DNA from 3 places in the Massilia sp. WG5 genome. Region 1 is predicted to be linked to each of the others. Evidence: predicted binding sites of a transcription regulator. Region 1 holds the regulator's gene; each other region holds the start of a gene.
What was found. The regulator sigma-54, encoded in region 1, starts transcription at its own class of promoters, with help from an activator protein. The targets are predictions, from matches to a motif close to TGGCANGNAANCTGCTTT.
Positions count from the first base shown of each region.

Region 1 (4,094 bases):
CTGTCATGTTGTCTCCTTATGCGAATGGCGCAACGATAGCAGGGATGATGCATTGCGTCATCGGAAAGCGGGGCACTACAGTATTTATACTAGGTCCCGCAGCGGATGCGCATGCGCCGGCCACACCGGCTCGAAGAAGCGCGCCACCATCTCCGGTGTGACGGCCTCGAGCGTCGGCGGGTTCCATGCCGGCGCATTGTCCTTGTCGATCACCAGGGCGCGCACGCCTTCCAGCACCTCGCCGTGCTCGAAGTTGCGGCGCACCAGGGAGCGCTCCATGCGCAGGCAGCCGGCCACGTCCATGCTGGCGCCGCGCACCAGCATCTCGCGCGTCACGGACATCATCAGCGGCGAGCGCTGGCGCATGGCGGCCAGGGCTTTCTGCGCGAAGGGGCTGGCGTCGCCGGCCAGCGACTCCATCACGGCCTGCACCGAGGATGCCGCGAAATGGCGATCGATCAGCGCACGCTGTTGCTGCAGCTGGCTGTCGCCTGCCTGCGCTGCGAACGGCGCCGCGAAGGCGCGGATCGCGGCCGGCAATTGTGCGCCCGGCGTGGCGGCGATCAGGTCCTGCAGCGCAGGCAATTGCGCAGCGGGGACAAACACGTCGGCCAGGCCGACGTAGAGGGCATCGGCGGCGCCGATGGTGTTGCCGGTCAGGCCCAGGTACATGCCGAGCGCGCCCGGCGCATGCGACAGGAAATGGCTGCCGCCGACGTCCGGGAACAGGCCGATGTTCACCTCGGGCATCGCCATCTTCGTGCGTTCGGTCACGACGCGCAGGCCGCTGTCCGGGCCGCCTTGGGCGATGCCCATGCCGCCGCCCATAACCACCCCGTCCATCAGCGCAATATACGGTTTCGGATAGAAATGGATCAGGTGGTTCAGCGCGTATTCTTCGGTAAAGAAGTCTTCCAGCAGCGCACTCCCGCCCGTCGGCGTGGCATGCCCGGCCTGGTGGAAGAAGCGGATGTCGCCGCCCGCGCACAGGGCTTTTTCGCTGGTGCTCTTGATAATGACGGCGTCGACGCCGGCCTCGTCGCGCCAGGCCAGCAGGGCTGCCGTCAGCGCGCGCACCATGTCCAGCGACAGCGAGTTCAGGGCCTTGGGCCGGTCCAGGGTAATGATGCCGGTGCCGTTGGCGACGCGGGTCTGCACGTATTCGCTCATGTCTCTTTGTTATTCATGAAATGGAAAACGGCATTCTAGCGCCCAACAAACGAAAAGGGCGCCAATGCGCCCTTAGTCCTTGCTGTGCCTGCGGAATGATCACGCTGCGGCGGCAGCTTCTCCTCCCTCAATGGACTCGTTGGATTCGTTGCTCATGCGTTTCAGCGGAGTGTTACTGTGATTCTGAAGCATCTGCTTGTACTTCTGGACTTGCCTGTCGAGGCGGTCCATCAGCATGTCGATCGCGGCGTAGAGGTCGTGTGCGGCGCTCGCAACGTGAACGATCTTCCCAGCAACGCGCAAGTTGATCTCGGCCTTCTGGCGTTTTTCTTTCTCGGTGAGATTGTCTATGCAGAGGATGACGTGGGAGTCGATCACTTGATCGAAATGGCGGGTGATGCGTTCAAGCTTGTTCTGTACGTATTCTCGGATTGCTGGGGTTACATCGAGATGATGTCCGCTGATAGTGAGATTCATACACACTCCTTTGAAGATGCGCTGCCAGGACATGCGCGCATCTTGCGCAGCTGGGCAGCTTGTTACAAGGATTTGCGAAGGCTAACGGGCGGGATCTTCAGCGCCTCACGGTATTTCGCGACCGTGCGGCGTGCGATAACCATTCCCTGTTCCCCTAGCATCTCCGCGATCTTGCTGTCGGATAAAGGGTTCTTGGGGTCTTCTGCTCCTGTGAGTTGTACGATAAGAGCCCGGATCGCGGTCGAGGATGCTTCGCCTCCTGCCTCGGTCGCGACGTGACTCCCGAAAAAGTACTTCAGCTCAAACATGCCGTGCGGCGTCAGCATGTATTTCTGCGTTGTGACGCGAGAAATTGTGCTCTCGTGTAGACCTAGTGTATCAGCTATCTCACGTAAAACAAGGGGCCGCATGGCAACTGCGCCGTGGGAGAAAAAGTTCCGCTGGCGCTCGACGATTGCTTGCGCTACACGCAGGATCGTGTCGAAGCGCTGGCGCATGTTCTTGATGAGCCACTTCGCTTCTTGCAATTGTGCATTCAGCTGCGACTCCGATTTTCCCTGCTTCATCAAGGCAGCGTAGATGCTGTTCACGCGCAGGCGCGGCATCACTTCCGGATTCAGCTGCACGCTCCAGCCGTCCTTCGCGCGGCGCACGATCACGTCCGGCACCACGAAGTCGGAGACGTCGGAAGCGAAGGCCGCGCCCGGATGCGGATTGCACTGGCGGATCACGGCCTGGGCTTCGCGCAGGTCTTCGTCGTCGCAGTCGAGGGCCTTCTTGAGCTTGTTGAATTCGCGCTGCGCGAACCAGGTCAGGTAGCGTTCGACGATGGTCAGCGCCATGCGCCGCGTCACCATCGGCACGCCGGGCATGCGGCGGATCTGCAGCGCCAGGCATTCGGCGGCGCTGCGGGCGCCGACGCCGGGCGGGTCCATGCTCTGCACCAGCGACAGGGCCGTGCGCAGTTCGTCGAACTCGATCTCCAGTTCGGGCGGCATGCGCGCATGCAGCTCGTCCAGCGATTCCTCGAGGTAGCCGTTGTCGTCGAGGGTATCGACGACGATCTCGACCAGCGCGCAGTCGCGCGGCGAGATGCAGGTCAGGCGCACCTGTTCCATCAGGTGTTCACGCAGCGAGACCGGGCTGGCTTCCAGCTGCGGGCGGCCGTCTTCGTCCTCGCCGCCGTTGCCGGAGCGGCCCGGCTCGCCCCATTCCATGTCGTGCTCGGCGCCGCCGGCCTCGCCGCTGTCGCCGCCCTCGCCCTCGCCGCCGGCGTTGTCCTTGCCCTCCTCGCCCTGGCTCTGGGCGGGCGGCGCGTCAGGCGTGGTGGAGGTCGAGGCGCCGTTGTTGATGGCGCCGTCCGCCAGCAGGCGCACGGAGCGGTCGAGCGGATCGTCGAGGCGCTCGAGCAGCGGATTGTCGCTCAGTACCTGCTCGATCTCCTGGTGCAGCTCGAGAGTGGACAGCTGCAGCAGCCGGATCGACTGCTGGAGTTGCGGCGTCAGCGCAAGGTGCTGTGATGTCTTGAGTTGCAGCGTCTGTTTCATGGCTACATCCGGAAGTGTTCACCCAGGTAGACGCGGCGGACCGATTCGTTGGCGATGATATCGTCAGGACGTCCGGAAGCCAGCACCGCGCCCTGGTTGATGATATACGCGCGATCGCAGATGCCAAGCGTCTCGCGCACATTGTGGTCGGTAATCAGCACGCCGATCCCGCGCTCCTTCAGGAAGCGCACGATGCGCTGGATCTCGATCACCGCGATCGGATCGACGCCGGCGAAGGGTTCGTCCAGCAGCACGAAGCGCGGGTCGGTCGCCAGCGCGCGCGCGATCTCCACGCGGCGCCGCTCGCCGCCCGACAGCGACAGCGCCGGGTTCTCGCGCAGCTTCTCGATCTGCAGGTCGGCCAGCAGCTCGTCCAGGCGTTCCTGGATGCGCGCCTTGCCCAGCGGCTTGCCGTTCTCGCGCTGCAGTTCCAGCACGGCGCGGATGTTCTCCTCCACCGTCAGCTTGCGGAACACCGAGGCTTCCTGCGGCAGGTAGGACAGGCCCAGCATGGCGCGCCGGTGGATCGGCAGGCTCGTGATGTCGGTGCCGTTGATGACGATGGAACCGGCGTCGGCCGGCACCAGGCCCACGATCATGTAGAACGAGGTGGTCTTGCCGGCGCCGTTCGGGCCGAGCAGGCCGACCACCTCGCCGCAGGCGACCTGCAGCGAGACGTCGCGCACCACCAGGCGCTTGCCGTAGCTTTTCTGCAGCCCCTTGACGACCAGGGTGCTGCCGGCGCCGGTGACGGCGGCGGCGTCTGCGTGGACATCCATCATTGCTTGGCTGCTCCCGACGGTGCTGCGGCCGGCGCCGCAGCGGGTGCCGCAGCGGGCGGACTACGGCGCGGTGCGATGATGATGGTGCTGCGCCCGCCGCCCGGCTTGCTGTCGCCGC
Region 1 covers NZ_CP012640.2:3,959,353-3,963,446, reverse strand. Annotated here, with positions in the region: gene AM586_RS17715 (3-hydroxyacyl-CoA dehydrogenase family protein) at 1-7, opposite strand, end outside; gene AM586_RS17710 (enoyl-CoA hydratase/isomerase family protein) at 85-1,170, opposite strand; gene hpf (ribosome hibernation-promoting factor, HPF/YfiA family) at 1,270-1,647, opposite strand; gene AM586_RS17700 (RNA polymerase factor sigma-54) at 1,710-3,194, opposite strand; gene lptB (LPS export ABC transporter ATP-binding protein) at 3,197-3,976, opposite strand; gene lptA (lipopolysaccharide transport periplasmic protein LptA) at 3,973-4,094, opposite strand, start outside.

Region 2 (4,094 bases), 2.0 Mb from region 1:
TGCCGAGCCGGCGCGCGGCGGACGGCGAATCGATGTGGACCTGCCGGCCTTCCCACATGATCTCGCCGCCGTCCGGCTTCGTCACGCCGTAGATCATCTTCATGAGGGTGCTCTTGCCGGCGCCGTTCTCGCCCAGCACGGCGTGGATCTCGCCCGGCATGACGCTGAGGTCGACGTCGGCGTTGGCCACCACCGAGGGATAACGCTTCGAGATGCCGAGCAGCTGCAGGCGCGGCTCGGGGCGGGGTGAATGCGGGGGTGGATAAGGCGGGTCTGTCTTCAAGGCGGCTCCGTCGCGTGTCAGTCGTCACCCATGGCTTTGCAAGTTGCATGCCACGGTGTATCCACCTCCGTGCACACCGGATTGTGTACAAGATGCACCACGCCGGGTCGACAATCTCACCAGGATCGCGCACACACGCGCTGCAAGCATGCGCCGCAAACGCAGGTGTTCCCGCATCGCTCCCGGCCTTCAAGGCTGAGCACGATTCCTGCTTCATGCCATGGTCACCGCGGCGGACATCCCGCCGCCGAACTATGGAGACCAGCATGACGAAACAAACGGAGACGCTGCCACAAGCAGCCAAGCGCGGCGTCACCGCGGTCGACCTGCGCATCTACCGCGCCGTGGTCAATGCCGTGATGAGCCATCGCCTGCCGCCCGGCACGCGCCTCGGCGAAGCCGATTTCTGCGAGCTGTACCAGGTCAGCCGCACCACCGTGCGCAAGGCCCTGCAGCGGCTCGCACACGATCGCATCATCGAACTGCGCCCCAACCGCGGCGCCGTGATCGCCTCGCCCTCGCCGAAGGAGGCGCGCGACATCTTCGCCGCAAGGCGCGCGCTGGAACGCGAGATCGTGCCGCTGGTGGTGCGGCGCGCCACCCCGGTCTCGCTGCGCATCATCCGCGCGGCGATCGAAGCCGAGGAAGAAGCGCGCCGCAGCGGCGACCGCGCCGCCTGGATCCGCCTCGGCGGCGAATTCCACCTGCTGCTGGCGGAGCTGTCCGGCAACGCGGTACTACATGGCTTCATGAACGAGCTGGTGTCGCGCTGCTCGCTGATCATCGCGCTCTACGAGAACCCGGGCGCGCCGATGTGCGGCAGCGGCGACCACGGCGACCTGATCGCGCTGATCGAGCAGGGCAAGGCCGAACAGGCGGCGGACCTGATCGAGCACCACCTGCTGGAGATCGAGGCGCGCCTGCACCTGGAAGATGCCGACCGCAAGGTCAACCTGGCCGAAGCCCTTGCCGGCTGCTGAACGCGGTGGATGCTGCATTGAATACCGCAGTGGATACCGCAGTGGATACGAAATGCGCCCCGATTGCACGCAGCTGCACCAGCGCGGCGCGCAGGCCTGCACCGCCAAGGCCCGACAGCGCCGCCGCCGGGGCGGAAACAGGGGCGAACCGGTCTGGCCCGCTTTTTGCTGACAGGACACAGTGAAGATTGCGTGCAATCGGCGCCAGGGATTGGATGCAATCGTGTTTCGCCATGCTTTTCCATTACAACGACAAACCTGAAAGGTCCTGCATGAAGTCCAAGCCGTACATCCGCACCGCCATCGCCACCCTGCTCGCCTCCGGCGCCTTCGCGGCCCATGCCGCCGACTGGAGCGACACCTCCCTCAGCTACCGCTACGGCACCAGGTTCTCCGAGCCCTACAACGGCCAGGACATCACCAAGCACATCGTCAACTTCAGCAACGTCAGCGGCTACAAGTACGGCAAGAACTTCTTCAGCGTCGACTTCCTGCTGTCCGACAAAACCGATCCTTCCGCGGTCGGCGCCGACAGCGGCGCGCACGAAGCCTACGCGGTGTACCGCCACACCCTGGACCTGGGCAAGATCAGCGGCGCCAACCTGGCCTTCGGTCCGGTGCGCGGCGTCGGCCTGACCGCGGGCTTCGACGTCAACAGCAAGACCGACGCAGGCTACAACTCGAAGAAGCGCATGCTGGTGCTTGGGCCGACCCTGATGCTCGACGTGCCGGGCTTCCTCGACATCAGCCTGCTCGCCCTGCGCGAGAGCAATGCGCCCTACAACGGCTTCACCCAGACCTCCACCTCGCGCTATACCTACGACACCCACGCGATGCTGACGGCGGCCTGGGGCATCCCCTTCAGCATCGGCATCCCGCTGTCCTTCGAGGGCTTCGCCAACTACATCGGCACCAAGGGCAGGAACGAATTCGGCGGCCCGACCGCGGTCGAGATCAACGTCGACATGCAGGTGATGTACGACCTGAGCCCGGCCATCGGCGCAGCCAAGAACACGCTCAAGCTGGGCCTCGAATACCAGTACTGGAAGAACAAGTTCGGCAACCCGTCGAGCAGCGTTCCCGGCGCCACCGCCAAGACCCCGATGGTGCGCGCCGAATACCACTTCTAAAACTCCAACCGTGACCGAAAAAGGAACTCCCATGAATCGTCGCAAGCTGATCGCCCTGGCCATCGCCGCCGCCTCGCTGTCGCTGTCCGCAGTCATCCCCGCGCAAGCCGCCGCCGACCCGCTGAAGGTCGCCTTCGTCTATGTCGGCCCGGTCGGCGACGCCGGCTGGACCTATGCCCACGAACAGGGCCGCCTGGCCATGGAAAAGGCGATGGGCGACAAGGTCAAGTCGACCTATGTCGAGAACGTGCCGGAAGGCGCGGACGCCGAACGCGTGATCCGCAAGCTGGCCGCCGACGGCAACAAGCTGATCTTCACCACCTCCTTCGGCTTCATGAACCCGACCGAGAAAGTGGCGAAGGCCTTTCCGAACGTCGTGTTCGAACACGCCACCGGCTTCAAGACCGGCAAGAACATGGGCGTGTACGAGACCCGCCAGTACGAGGGCACCTACCTGCAGGGCGTGATCGCCGCGAAGATGAGCAAGAGCGGCGTCATCGGCTTCGTCGGCTCCTTCGCGGTGCCGGAGGTGATCCGCAACATCAACGCCTATACCCTGGGCGCGCAGAGCGTGAACCCGAACATCAAGACCAAGGTCATCTGGGTCAACAGCTGGTACGACCCGGCCAAGGAACGCCAGGCCGCCGAGACCCTGATCGCCCAGGGCGCCGACGTCCTGACCCAGAACACCGACTCGCCGGCCACGCTGCAGGTGGCCCAGGAAAAGGGCAAGTTCGCCTTCGGCTGGGATTCGGACATGGCGCGCTTCGCGCCCAAGGCCCACCTGACCGCCAGCACCAACTACTGGGGCGACTTCTACACCCGCACCGCGCAGGCAGTGGCGGCGGGCACCTGGAAGACGGCCGAAGTGCGCGGCGGCCTGATGGAAGGCATGGTCCGGATGTCGCCGCTGAACGCCGCGATCCCGGCCGACACGGCCAAGCTGTTCGAAGAGAAGAAGGCCGCCATCATCAGCGGCAAGCTGCATCCTTTCCAGGGCCCGCTGAAGGACCAGTCGGGCGCGCTCAAGGTCGCCGCCGGGGCGCAGATGGCGGAGAAGGATGTGCACGGGATGAACTTCTATGTGCAGGGCGTGGAAGGCTCGATTCCGAAGTAAAAGCGATCGTCGCTCCCGCTGCCAGCTTCGTCGTCCCCGCGCAGGCGGGATAGTGCCGAGGGCACTATCCCGCCTGCGCGGGGGCGACGGCTTAGATAAGGAAAACTGATGCATCAGCCCACCCCACAAGACCAGCACTTCCTCACCCGGGTCTTCGCCCTCGCCCAGCGCTCGCGCGACGAAGGCCACCACCCCTTCGCCGCCATCGTGGTGGGTGCCGACGGCCAGCTCATCGCCGAAGCCATGAACGCCTCGAGCAGCGACCGCACCGCCCACGCCGAGATGAACGCCCTGCGCGCCGCGTCCGCGCGCCACAGCCCGCAGGCACTGGCCGGCGCCACGCTGTACAGCAACGCCGAACCCTGCGCCATGTGTGCGGGCGGGACCTACTGGAGCGGCGTCGGCCGCGTGGTCTACGGGATGTCGGAGAAAACCCTGCTGGAACTGACCGGCAGCGATCCGGAAAACCCGACCCTGTCCCTGCCCTGCCGCGAGGTGTTTGCCGCGGGCCAGAGGCCGACCGCCGTGATCGGCCCGCTGCGCGAGGAAGAGGCCAGAGTGGCCCACCTTGGCTTCTGGAATCG
Region 2 covers NZ_CP012640.2:1,945,303-1,949,396, forward strand. Annotated here, with positions in the region: gene AM586_RS08645 (ABC transporter ATP-binding protein) at 1-283, opposite strand, end outside; gene AM586_RS08650 (GntR family transcriptional regulator) at 550-1,263, shown strand; gene AM586_RS08655 (outer envelope protein) at 1,536-2,393, shown strand; gene AM586_RS08660 (BMP family ABC transporter substrate-binding protein) at 2,425-3,510, shown strand; gene AM586_RS08665 (nucleoside deaminase) at 3,619-4,094, shown strand, end outside.
Region 2: a site for sigma-54 is predicted at 1,418-1,435, ahead of AM586_RS08655 (outer envelope protein). Genes of this name have one in related genera too.

Region 3 (4,094 bases), 160 kb from region 1:
TCGAAGTCGGCCTTGTCACAGGCTTCGCCAATCATGACGATTTTGTCGGGCTGAATGCTGACTGTTTTTCCTAAAAGTCTGGCGGCCCCCTGGTCGTCCATCGAGGTGATCTCTGCCGAATCAAGGACTTTCGTCAGCGTCCATATTCCCAGGGCGTCCGCATTTTTCGGTTGCGCGGCCTGGGTGGCGTTCGTTGCCAGGACGACTGCGATCGTAACAAGCATATGTCGGAACATTGTGGACTCCTCTCGTCACTTCTTGGCCATGATCGTGACCGACCGGAATGGCGCGCTTTCTTCGGCCCGGCGCGCGATGAGTCCATGTGCGAGCACTCTTTTCCCGTTCACCGTGGTGCTTGTCATTCGGCTGATGCTGGCTGCCGCCAGGGAGAATTCACCTTTTTCTATCAGCCTGAAAACGTGGCCTGAGCCCCCGACGCCAGCGTTGTATGCCAGACTGACCAAGACGTCAAACTGGTCTTGTATCAGAGCGGTTTTGCGAACATGGCGCCGTACGCCGCGCTCTGCTTCAGCAACGCCTCTGGCGAATTCAGCTTCTACTGCCGTCGGGCTCACCTTTTTGCCGACTTCATTGGCGGCGCATGGCCCGCGATGCGCCAGGATGCCTGGCCCCAGGTGCAATTACCCTTGCCGGGCCCCATGCCATCGTAATAGTTAAAGACGTCGCGTTCGCGCCTGCGCATCCTGGTGCGCGCCGCGGCGCTCATGGTTGCGCTGTCGTTAGCACCAGCCGACGCTACTGCTGCCTGCGTTTTTCCAGACATGGCCGCTGCCTCCCGTTGTGGACAGGTGCTTAATCTACCTTCGGAAAGGAAACGAACTCTGCGTCTTCACAAGCGCAAAAACAAAACGCCACCCGAAGATGGCGTTTTTTTTTGGAACTATTCGAAAGGCGGGAGCCGCTTTACGAGCCCATCTTGCGGCCGCGCCGGGACGCCAGCAGTCCCGCGCCGCCGGCGGCCATCAGCAGCCAGGTGGCCGGCAGCGGCACGCCGATCGGCGGCGGGTTGCCGTCGCCTGCCGTGCCCTGGATGCCGACGGAAAAGCCGTTCCAGTACTCGCTGGTCAGGCTGCGCCAGGTCAGCGAGTCGAATTCGCCTGTGAAGCGGATCGCGCCATGCGGCTCGCCGGTGCCGATCAGCCGGTATTCGGTGTTGCCGTTGCCGAGATCCACCACCTGCTTGGACACGCTGCCGCAACCCCAGTAGCCGCAGCTGTTGTCGCCAGGCGCGGCGGTGCCGGGGCCGCCGCCGAAACTGAGGATGTCGAAGTCCTGGTTCAGGAAGGCATAGCCGTTGCCGTTCAGGCTGACGAAGGCGAATACCGGATTGACGACCGTCTGCGAGAACGTGAGCGTCTGCTGGCCCGCGTAGCGCAGGGCGATGATGTCGGTGCCGCTGGGCGGGTTGTCGACCTGGCTGCTGGTGTAAGGCGAGTTGCTCACCGGCGTGCGCGGCGTCCAGTAGTCGATGCCGCCGCTGGGCTGGTAGAAGCCGACGCCGGCGGGATTCGAGTAAGTGACGTTGACGGTCTGGTTCGGGGTGGTGATGGTGCCGTGGCCGGTGAATCCGGGACCGGCGTCGGTATCGGTGCCGGTCCAGTCGGTCCAGTAGACCGGGCTTGCGCTGGCCGCGCCGCCGGCCAGCGCCAGGATTAAAACAGGGATTGCGTGAAACAGCGTTGCGGTAAGACGTTGCGTGTTCATAAGTCCTCCCTTGTTGTTGCCGGCCATCTGGTGACAGTCGGTAGGCGGGACTTAGCAAGCTTCGTGCCTAAAAAATAAGCAGTTGATTATTAAGGGAAGAATGGAGCAGGGCGCGGCACGGCGTCAATTTTTTCGACAAGTGGTCGATGCCGGAAAACAAAAACGCCACCCGAAGGTGGCGTTTTCGCTTTCAAACTTTGGTGGCCCGGGGCGGAATCGAGCCACCGACACAAGGATTTTCAATCTTCGCGCCGTGCCTACTACCGGCCGTCATTTCTGACACGGCCCGCGGCAGGAACATGGACTACAATCGATCTGCCCAGCCTGGGAGAATTTGACTTGGGCAACGAGGCCAGACGATATGCACAACACAAAATATTTTGAGCCTAATCGCACCGCCACCTGGCTCGAGTTGTTCTTCGACCTGATTTTTGTGGTGACGATCAGTGACGTGACGCATATCTTGAGCCACACGCACGAGGGTCATCTCGACCCGCTCCAGTTCTGGAAATTCGTCCTGATTTTCATCCCTTTCTGGTGGATCTGGGCGAGCCACACGATGTATGCCAACCGGTTCGACGCGGATGACCGGAAGCATCGGCTGGCAACCCTGTTCATCATGTTCCTGCTGATTATCATGTCAGGCTTGATCGACCAGCGATTCCTGACCAGCTTCGACGCCATCGTCGTCTGCTACGCCGGTTCGCGATACATCATCGCCATGATGTATCTCGTGTCGAAATACCGGCACAAGGAAAGCGATGAACTCACAACGGTCGTTTGCTGGGTGATCGGCGCTGGCGCCACCATCAGCCTCGCTTCGATCCTGTTCCCGGCGCCACAGCGATATGTCGTGTTTTACCTGGGAATAGCGTTCGATCTGCTTGCGTTCATCTTTTTCTTGCCGCGTCGACTCGAGGTCATCCCGGTGCATACCGAACACCTGATCGAGCGTGTGGGCCTGCTCACGATCATCATACTGGGAGAATCCGTCAGCAGCCTGTCCGCGGGACTGGCCAACTTCAGCTGGACTATGGATACCCTGCTGACCGCCGCCACCGGTTTTGTGATGATCTCGGCCATCTGGTGGGTCTACTTTGACAGTTTTCACCTGCTGACCAAACAGAAGCTCACGACCGGCCACTCGGTGCTTTACTCGCACTTTTTCGTCTTCATCGGACTGTCGATTCTAGCCAGCCTGATCCGGCACGCGATTCTGGACAACATGCTGCTGTCCGATTTCAGGGTACTGTCGGCCCTTGGCGCGGTCTGCTTTTTCATTGGCAAGCAGTACGCCTACTTCATGGAGCTCCCCGCGCTGCGGCCGCAGCTGGTCGTCAACACCCTGGTCGTCTTCGTGCTGACCGGGTTTGCCCTGCTATTGCCCAGAACTGCCTATATCCTGCTCGGTCTTACCGCTGCGGTGATTTGTTATGCTTTCCTCAGTCTCAGATACCTGAACGTCTCCCCGGGACGTGACGACCATCCGCGCAAGAGTCCGGGCACAGGAGACCCGCCATGAGCCACACAGCAGACCAAAAAACATGCTTTCCTCCACGTCGCGCTCAGATATGGTGAAAGCTGGTCATCCATTCCCAGCCTTGCCCTTGCCGCCATCTCATATATAGTGGAACTTGGCTCGCCACCTCCCGTCCTGCGGGTTACCGGATTTTTTTAAGCGATCGAGGAGGTCAGTATGAACGCATTAAAGGCGGGCACACCCGCCCCAGAGTTCGAACTGAATTCCACTCCCGACCAGCGTGTAAAACTCTCGGACTTTCGCGGCCAGCGTGTGATTCTCGCGTTCTATCCGGCCGACTGGAGTCCCGTCTGCGGCGACCAGCTGGCACTCTACAACGAGCTGCGCGATGAGTTCGCCAAACACAAGGCGATTTGCATCGGCATTTCAGTCGACGGCGCCTGGTGCCATGCTGCCTTTCGCGAGCACCGCGGCTACAAACTTGCGCTGCTCTCCGACTTCGAGCCCAAGGGCGAAGTTGCACGTGGCTACAGCGTATACCGGACCAGGGAAGGGGTGAGCGAACGGGCCTTGTTCATCATCGATGAGGAAGGCGTCGTGCGCTGGACTTATGTTTCGCCGATCGGCATCAATCCGGGCGCCGACGGTATCCTCAAGGCTCTGGAAGAAATGGATGGGGGAAATCATGAGTTTAGCAAAGCCAGTTGATGAAACCGACCACGTGCTGGGACTGGCGGATGCGCCGGTGACACTGGTCGAGTATGGCGATTTCCAATGCCCGCATTGCAGAGCGGCGCATTTTTATTTGAAGAACGTGCTGGCGACGATGGGTGACGACATGCGTTTCGTGTTCCGCCACATGCCGCTGACCCAGGTCCACCCGATGGCG
Region 3 covers NZ_CP012640.2:4,122,551-4,126,644, forward strand. Annotated here, with positions in the region: gene AM586_RS18385 (hypothetical protein) at 1-236, opposite strand, end outside; gene AM586_RS18390 (glycoside hydrolase family protein) at 252-575, opposite strand; gene AM586_RS28200 (hypothetical protein) at 572-784, opposite strand; gene AM586_RS18395 (PEP-CTERM sorting domain-containing protein) at 925-1,725, opposite strand; tRNA gene AM586_RS28205 (tRNA-Ser) at 1,924-1,994, opposite strand; gene AM586_RS18400 (low temperature requirement protein A) at 2,087-3,247, shown strand; gene AM586_RS18405 (redoxin domain-containing protein) at 3,422-3,913, shown strand; gene AM586_RS18410 (thioredoxin domain-containing protein) at 3,891-4,094, shown strand, end outside.
Region 3: a site for sigma-54 is predicted at 1,777-1,794, ahead of AM586_RS18395 (PEP-CTERM sorting domain-containing protein). Genes of this name have one in related genera too.